2 linked regions of the Xanthobacter dioxanivorans genome follow. The protein of the gene in region 1 interacts with the protein of each later gene in a pairwise test. Links are inferred from orthologs where the notes say so. Each region holds a gene or a part of one and is shown in the gene's direction. Other genes may lie near its edges.

What was found. Proteins that work in one complex are often made in the same cells at the same time.
Region 2: the proteins of uvrA (region 1) and uvrB interact in binary tests that used the Escherichia coli proteins (3 or more experiments, as listed by UniProt). The link is inferred for Xanthobacter dioxanivorans from one-to-one orthologs.

The regions. Positions count from the first base shown.
Region 1 is NZ_CP063362.1:4,036,909-4,041,355, reverse strand. Bases 54-3,648 are described here. They hold uvrA (excinuclease ABC subunit UvrA), read left to right. Parts: upstream 54-376; coding sequence 377-3,448; downstream 3,449-3,648. Other genes in these bases: EZH22_RS18830 (hypothetical protein), read left to right, coding at 54-342. Outside these bases: more of EZH22_RS18830, read left to right, coding at 16-53; EZH22_RS18820 (FkbM family methyltransferase), read right to left, coding at 3,752-4,447. UniProt on the Escherichia coli protein: The UvrABC repair system catalyzes the recognition and processing of DNA lesions. UvrA is an ATPase and a DNA-binding protein. A damage recognition complex composed of 2 UvrA and 2 UvrB subunits scans DNA for abnormalities.
Region 2 is NZ_CP063362.1:3,168,588-3,172,788, reverse strand. Bases 650-3,755 are described here. They hold uvrB (excinuclease ABC subunit UvrB), read left to right. Parts: upstream 650-956; coding sequence 957-3,554; downstream 3,555-3,755. Other genes in these bases: EZH22_RS14785 (hypothetical protein), read right to left, coding at 3,610-3,755; EZH22_RS14795 (hypothetical protein), read left to right, coding at 650-911. In the rest of the region: EZH22_RS14800 (DMT family protein), read right to left, coding at 1-1; more of EZH22_RS14795, read left to right, coding at 234-649; more of EZH22_RS14785, read right to left, coding at 3,756-3,954. UniProt on the Escherichia coli protein: The UvrABC repair system catalyzes the recognition and processing of DNA lesions. A damage recognition complex composed of 2 UvrA and 2 UvrB subunits scans DNA for abnormalities.

The DNA.
Region 1 (4,447 bases):
CGCGGGTGACCCGCCATGTTCCTGTTGTGTTCTTATCCGTTCGCGATTTCGGGCGCAAGCGGCATGTGCGGCCATGCCGCCGATGCTCGTGGACTGCTGCGCCGGATTTTTGACTCGCGGCCCCCGTTGGTTCCTGATATGTTCTCTACCGCATTGCACACGGACGACTACATTTGGGCCATGATGATGAGCGAATTTGATCCGCCGGGAGTGGAGGCGAAGCTCGACGACACGCCCGGATGGGACATGATTGCTCGGCCCCGCTTGCAGTCCTCGCCGCCACGTTTGCCCCCGTCGCCGGTTCGCTCAGCCCTGCTGAAGGCGGCCTTCCTTCTGCCCTGACCCTTTTCGCGCCTGACGGCGCAAGCGGAGATCCATGTCCGATCGCGCTCTCCCTTCGCGGGCGGCTTCCGCCCCAGAACCTGCCCGCCGCGACGCCCGCACGCTCTCGGTGCGCGGCGCGCGCGAGCACAATCTGAAGAACGTGGATCTCGAGATCCCGCGCGACAGCCTCGTGGTGTTCACCGGGCTGTCGGGCTCGGGCAAGAGCTCGCTCGCCTTCGACACCATCTACGCGGAGGGCCAGCGGCGCTACGTGGAAAGCCTGTCGGCCTATGCCCGCCAGTTCCTGGAGATGATGCAGAAGCCGGACGTGGACCAGATCGACGGCCTGTCTCCCGCCATCTCCATCGAGCAGAAGACCACCTCGAAGAACCCCCGCTCCACGGTGGGCACGGTCACCGAGATCTACGACTACATGCGCCTGCTCTGGGCGCGCACGGGCGTGCCCTATTCGCCCGCCACCGGCCTGCCCATCGAGAGCCAGACCGTCTCCCAGATGGTGGACCGGACGCTGGCCCTGCCCGAGGGCACGCGGCTCTACATCCTCGCGCCGGTGGTGCGCGGGCGGAAGGGCGAGTACCGCAAGGAGCTCGCCGAATGGATGAAGAAGGGCTTCCAGCGGGTGAAGGTGGACGGCGCCTTCCACGAGATCGCCGAGGCCCCGGCTCTGGACAAGAAGTTCAAGCACGACATCGACGTGGTGGTGGACCGCATCGTGGTGCGCGCCGACCTTGCCGCCCGCCTCGCCGACAGCTTCGAGACCGCCCTGGGGCTTGCCGACGGCATCGCCGTGGCCGAGTTCGCCGACGAGAAGGACGAGGCCGGCGCCCCCCGGCGCATCCTGTTCTCGGAGAAGTTCGCCTGCCCGGTCTCCGGCTTCACCATCTCCGAGATCGAGCCGCGCCTGTTCTCCTTCAACAATCCGTTCGGCGCCTGCCCGGCCTGCGACGGCCTGGGCGTGGAGCAGACCATCGATCCGGACCTGGTGGTGCCGGACAAGGCCCGCTCGCTGAAGCAGGGCGCCATCGCCCCGTGGGCGAAGTCCACCTCGCCCTATTACGGCCAGACGCTGGATGCCCTGGCCAGGCATTACAAGTTCAAGCTCAACGTACCCTTCGCCGATCTGCCGGAGAAAGCCAGGGACGTGCTGCTCTTCGGCTCGGGCGACGAGAAGGTCACCTTCGCCTACGACGACGGCATGCGCGCCTACGAGACATCAAAGACGTTCGAGGGCGTGGTGCGCAACCTCGACCGACGCTGGAAGGAGACGGACAGCGACTGGGCGCGGGAGGAGATCTCGAAATATTTCTCCACGGTGCCATGCAAGGTCTGCTCGGGCTATCGCCTGAAGCCGGAGGCGCGCGCGGTGAAGATCGCCGGCAAGCATATCGGCGAGGTGGGCGAGCTCTCGGTAAAGGCGGCCGCCGGCTGGTTCGAGACGCTGCCGGGCGCGCTCACCGAAAAGCAGAACGAGATCGCCGGGCGGATCCTCAAGGAGATCCGCGAGCGCCTCCAGTTCCTGCTCGACGTGGGTCTCGAGTATCTCACCCTGGCCCGGGCCTCCGGCACCCTGTCCGGCGGCGAGAGCCAGCGCATCCGCCTCGCCTCGCAGATCGGCTCGGGGCTCACCGGCGTGCTCTACGTGCTGGACGAGCCGTCCATCGGCCTGCACCAGCGCGACAATGCCCGTCTGCTGGAGACGCTGAAGCATCTGCGCGACCTCGGCAACACGGTGATCGTGGTGGAACACGACGAGGACGCCATTCTCGCCGCCGATTATGTGGTGGACGTGGGCCCCGGCGCCGGCATCCATGGCGGGTGCATCGTGGCCCAGGGCACGCCGGCCGAGATCCTCGCCGATCCCAATTCGCTCACCGGCCGCTATCTCACCGGGGCGCTCTCGGTGGGCGTGCCGGCGCGGCGCAAGCCCAATCCCAAGCGCACGCTGAAGCTCTCCGGCGCGCGCGGCAACAACCTGAAGAACGTCACCGCCGAGATCCCGCTCGGCCTGTTCACCTGCATCACCGGCGTGTCGGGCGGCGGCAAGTCCACGCTGCTCATCGACACCCTCTACAAGGCGGTGGCGCGGCGCCTCAACGGCGCCTCCGAGGCGCCGGCCCCGTTCGACAAGCTGGAGGGGCTGGAGCACCTCGACAAGGTCATCGACATCGACCAGTCGCCCATCGGCCGCACGCCACGCTCCAATCCCGCCACCTATACCGGGGCCTTCACCCCCATCCGCGAATGGTTCGCCGGCCTGCCGGAGGCCAAGGCGCGCGGCTACGGCGCCGGTCGCTTCTCGTTCAACGTGAAGGGCGGGCGCTGCGAGGCCTGCCAGGGCGACGGCGTCATCAAGATCGAGATGCACTTCCTGCCGGACGTCTACGTCACCTGCGACGTGTGCAAGGGCAAGCGCTACAATCGCGAGACGCTGGAGGTCACCTTTAAGAACAAGTCCATCGCCGACGTGCTGGACATGACGGTGGAAGAGGGCGCGCAGTTCTTCAAGGCGGTGCCGTCCGTGCGCGAGAAGCTGGAGACGCTGCACCGCGTGGGCCTCGACTACATCAAGGTGGGCCAGCAGGCGACCACGCTCTCCGGCGGCGAGGCGCAGCGGGTGAAGCTCTCCAAGGAGCTGTCGAAGCGCGCCACGGGGCGCACCCTCTATATCCTCGACGAGCCCACCACGGGCCTGCACTTCCACGACGTGAAGAAGCTGCTCGAAGTGCTGCATGAACTGGTGGAGCAGGGCAATTCGGTGGTGGTGATCGAGCACAATCTCGAAGTCATCAAGACCGCCGACTGGATCCTGGACCTCGGCCCCGAGGGCGGGGATGGGGGCGGCGAGATCGTGGTGGCCGGCACGCCGGAGACCGTGGCGCAGCATCCGCGCTCCCACACCGGCCACTTCCTCGCCGAGGTGCTGGCGCGCCGCCCCATGGCGGGGCCACGCGATCGGGCCACGGGTGCCGCGCAGGTGCGTGGAGCCGCGCGGAGCCGGACGCCACCGGACGTTGCGGAAGAACCGGCGAGCCTGCTTGCGGAAACGCCCGCCGAGAGCGCCAGGCCGGTCCGCGGACGGCGGCGACGCCAGGCCGCTGAATAGGGGCGACCCTCACGCCAGGCTGCCGAACAGGCGGCACCACCACGCCAGGCGGAAGGCGGACGGTTCGGGCGGACGGGCTCGCCAGCCCTGATGGACGCCGCCGGATAGAGGCGGCGGGCATCCTCTGACGGGCATCGTCATCCGGGCATCGCCTCTCGCGTGACCGGGGCGCAGCCGGGCGCGTGCCGCGCAAGGATGCGGACGCGGCAAGCACGCGGCTCCCGGGCAGTGGGGCGACAGAGCGTGTGGCGACAGGATCGAGAGGCAGGCCAGCCTGCGGAGAGCGAGGCGATGGCGTGTGGGTCAGCGGCGGATGCGCCGCAGCATCCGTCCGATTCCGTAGGTCCATGCGAGCTGCAGCCGGCCGTCCAGGCCGAGCGGGAAGCGTTCTTCCCGAGGCACGAACCAGGCATTGTGCCCGGTGCGGCGCACCAGCCGGTAGCCGCCACGCCTCAGCAGGCTCGTTGTCTCCCCGAAGCGCGTCAGGTCGTCCACCAGGATGAGCTTCGGTCGATAGCGGGACAGGTCCAGCCCGCGCAGCACGTCCGGCTCGGCCCCTTCGACGTCCACCGACAGGTAATCCAGCCGTTCGATGCCGGCGTCTTCCAGCACGCAATCCAGCGTGGACGCAGGCACGTCGATCACCAGCTCATCCGTCACCTTCCGGGGATCGAAGCGCACGGTGCTGTTGCCGCGGCGCTCCAGCAGCGCGATGTGCCCCGCCGCCGCTTGCTGCGGCGCCACGCAGGCACATTGCCGCACCTGCGCCCGGCGGCTTCTGCGCAGATTGTCCGCAAGGTCCGGCAGCGGCTCGATCAGCAGCCCATCCCAGCCACCCAACTCCAGGTGGTAGGTCTGGCTCTGGTAAACCGGATCGTAAGCGCCCACTTCGACGAAATAACCGACTTTGCCGGCAAAAAAACTGGCGACGAGGCTTTGTTCTTCATGCCCGGACGTCACCGTATCCGTCATCTGTCCGACGCCGTTAAGCATAGACAT
Region 2 (4,201 bases), 870 kb from region 1 along the record:
TGGGGCAGCTTCAGGACGATTAACCGGCCTGCATGATGGACCATCAGGGTCGTTGCGACCATGCGGGCCGTCCCTGTTGCTTCTCCCATGCACGCGTTTCCCCGGCGGCGTCCGTGCGGCGATCGCCACTCATGGATGCAAATTTATCACACACAATCAAAGAGGGAGATGAGCCCCCGTCTCGCGTTGACCGTGCGCGCGAATCTGTCACAACTAAAAGTTGAAATCATTGATTGGGGGCAATCATGAATAAATATCCTTTGATGGCGGCTCTTGGACTCGGCTTCGGCCTCGCCGGGTGCGCCGGCGGCGTTCCCTTCGGTGCCCGCGCCGTCTCCCCTCCGGAAACCGGAATTCGGGCCGCCTATCTCTACACGTCCTACGATCGGGCGGGATCGAACGGTCAGGGACCGGTGTCGATCGCGCTCTTGTGCGACATGCCGGCGAGCCTCTTGAAGGGCATTTCGTATCAGGATGAAAGCACCGTCGCCGACATCGACCTGCTCTCGACGTTTTCGGTCAGCGGCGGCGTATCGGGCCTCAAATTGTCGGTGGTGTCGGCGGAATTGCAGGGCTCCCTTTCGGACTATTACGAACTCAAATTGACCCGGGTCGTGAAGCGCTATGTATCTCAGGAACAGGCCAACGCCGTCTTCAGCCAGCTCGTGTCCCGGCGGGGCTGCGCCGCAGCCTATATGAGCGAACGCTCCGCCCGCGCGGTCTACCAGATCCGCGCGGTTTACCTGGGAGACGTGCATTTCGGGGTGAAGCGGGACGCGGGCTTCTCCGCCGACCTTGCGATCAAGCTGAAAGCCCTGGAGCCGAAGATCAAGGCTCAGCTCAAGCGCGCCTACAACCTCTCGTTTGACGGCAAGCAGATGGTCGGCGCCGTGGAAACGATCCCGCGGTAGGTGCACGGCGTTGCGAGCCGGGGTGGCGCGGCCCATATTCCCCCCATGGCCAAAGCATCCCGTCCCGGCAAGCTCGGAGAGCGCTCCCAGCGTCACTTCGAGCCGGCGCCCCAGCAGGCGCTTGATCCCGCGCTCGCCCAGTCCCTCGGGCTCGAGCCGGGAGCGCTCTCGCTCGATTTCGAATCGGCGGGAGCATCCGCCACCGTGCAGGCGCTCTCGCGGCTGATCGAGGAGGGACGGCCCGAGGTCAACGGCCAGACCTGGATGCCCCATCGCCCGCCCCGCCCGGAAAAGTCCGAGGGCGGCGTCCACTTCACCATGAAGAGCGACTTCGAGCCCGCCGGCGACCAGCCCCAGGCCATCGCCGAGCTGTGCGCGCAGGCTGAGGCCGGCGAGCGCGACCAGGTGCTGCTCGGCGTCACCGGCTCGGGCAAGACCTTCACCATGGCCAAGGTGATCGAGCAGCTCCAGCGCCCGGCCATCGTGCTCGCCCCCAACAAGACGCTGGCGGCGCAGCTCTACGGCGAGTTCAAGAGCTTTTTCCCCGACAATGCGGTGGAATATTTCGTCTCCTACTACGACTACTACCAGCCGGAAGCCTACGTTCCGCGCACCGATACCTATATCGAGAAGGAATCTTCCATCAACGAGCAGATCGACCGCATGCGCCATGCGGCCACCCGCTCGCTGCTGGAGCGCGACGACGTGATCATCGTCGCCTCGGTGTCGTGCATCTACGGCATCGGCTCGGTCGAGACCTATTCGGCCATGACCTTCGACATCAAGGTGGGCGAGCGCATCGACCAGCGCGCCCTCCTCGCCGACCTCGTGGCCCTGCAATACAAGCGCATTCAGTCCGATTTCGCCCGCGGCACCTTCCGGGTGCGCGGCGACAGCGTGGAGATCTTCCCCGCCCACTACGAGGACCGCGCCTGGCGCGTCTCCCTGTTCGGCGACGAGGTGGAGAGCATCGCCGAGTTCGATCCACTCACCGGGCACAAGAGCGGCGACATGAAGAGCGTGCGCGTCTACGCCGCCTCCCACTATGTCACCCCGCGCCCGACGCTGATCCAGGCCATTTCCGGCATCAAGGCCGAGCTGAAAATGCGCCTCGACGAGCTCTACAAGATGGGCCGCCTGCTGGAAGCCCAGCGGCTGGAGCAGCGCACCCGCTACGACCTGGAGATGATGGAGGCGACGGGCAGCTGCGCCGGCATCGAGAACTATTCCCGCTGGCTCACCGGCAGGAAGCCCGGCGAGCCGCCGCCCACCCTGTTCGAGTACGTGCCGGACAACGCCCTCGTCTTCATCGACGAGAGCCACGTCACCATCCCGCAGATCGGCGCCATGTATCGCGGCGACTTCCGCCGCAAGGCGACGCTGGCCGAATACGGCTTCCGCCTGCCCAGCTGCATGGACAACCGGCCGCTGCGCTTCGAGGAATGGGAGGCCATGCGGCCGCAGACCGTGCACGTCTCCGCCACCCCCGGCACCTGGGAGATGGAGAAGACCGGTGGCGTGTTCGTGGAGCAGGTCATCCGTCCCACCGGCCTCATCGACCCGCCGGTGGAGGTGCGCCCGGCGCGTACCCAGGTGGACGACCTCCTCGGCGAGGTCCGCGCCGTGGCGGCCAAGGGCTACCGCACGCTGGTCACGGTGCTCACCAAGCGCATGGCCGAGGACCTCACCGAATACCTGCACGAGAACGGCATCCGCGTGCGCTACATGCATTCGGACATCGACACCATCGAGCGCATCGAGATCATCCGCGACCTGCGCCTCGGGGCGTTCGACGTGCTCATCGGCATCAACCTGCTGCGCGAGGGCCTCGACATCCCCGAATGCGGGCTGGTGGCCATCCTCGACGCGGACAAGGAAGGCTTCCTGCGCTCCGAGACCTCGCTGGTGCAGACCATCGGCCGCGCCGCCCGCAACGTGGACGGGCGGGTGATCCTCTATGCCGACCGCGTCACCGGCTCCATGGAGCGGGCCATGGCGGAGACCTCCCGCCGGCGCGAGAAGCAGGTGGCCTACAATACCGAGCACGGCATCACGCCGGAGAGCGTGAAGAAGGCCATCGGCGACATCCTCAACTCGGTCTACGAGCGCGACCACGTGCAGGTGGATGCGGGCCTTGCCGAGGACGGCGCGGCCTTCGGGCACAATCTCAAGGCGGTCATGGCGGACCTGGAGAAGCGCATGCGCGCCGCCGCCGCCGACCTCGACTTCGAGACCGCCGCGCGCCTGCGCGACGAGATCCGCCGGCTGGAGGCCACCGAGCTTGCGGTGGCGGACGATCCCCTCGCCCGGCAGGAAGCGGTGGACGACAAGACCGGGGGCTACAGGGGCGCCCGCAAATACGGCAAGGCAGCCAACCTGCCGCCGAAGGAAGGCGCCGCCGCCCTGTTGCCGCGCGGCCGCGGCGGGGCCAAGGGCAAGTCCCGCGGCTCCGAGCCGGAGGGCATGGGCGAGGCGCAGGCGCCCTATGCGCCGCCCGAGACACGCGCCCACAAGCCCTCCCTCGACGACATGGGCCCCGGCTCCGACCGCGTCGTCCCGCTCGCGGAGGACAGCTTCCGCCCGGGTCCCCGGCCGGATCCCGGAACCAAGGGCTACCGGAAAGGCGGCCGCCGCTCGAAGTGAGGCAGCGGCGTGCGGCGCCTTGTTTCATCGAGGCGGTGAAATCAGCAGCGACCGATCAAAGAGGGCGGCGAGGCGGTGACACCGCTTCGCCGCCGGCGGCCCTTTCCATCCGGCCCACCACCAGTTCGTCGATCTCCAGGCGGACGATGCGTGCCCGTCCGATGCGCAGGCGGCCGATGGCGAGCGCGCCGATCGCCAGGGCGCCGACCGTCAGCGCCCCAACCACCAATGCGCCGACAGCCACCGCTCCGACGGCACCGGCACCGGCCGAGCCGGCGCCGAGCGCTCCCTTGCGCAGGACGACGTGGCGACGCCGTTGCGCCAGCCCGCCTCTTGCGGCCGGCGCGCCTTCGGCCGCGGTTCCGGAAGCATGGGCGCGAGGCTGCGGCTGTCCTGTCATGGCGACGGTCCTCATCTCGGTTGGCAAGGCGTGCCTGGGCGCTCGCGTCCTCCTGCCCATCCTCTCCGCCTGCGGCCGGGCGGGAAAACGCGTGGTGAAGCTTAGCCCCGCGCGCACCGGGCGGAACAGCGGAATCGCGGTTGCCGGGCACGCCGCCGGCGCGGTCCCCTTGCGGTCGCCGCAAAAATGGAGGAATTTGCGCGCCTCACTCGCGGGGAATGCATCAATTCACATGAATTAATCGTTC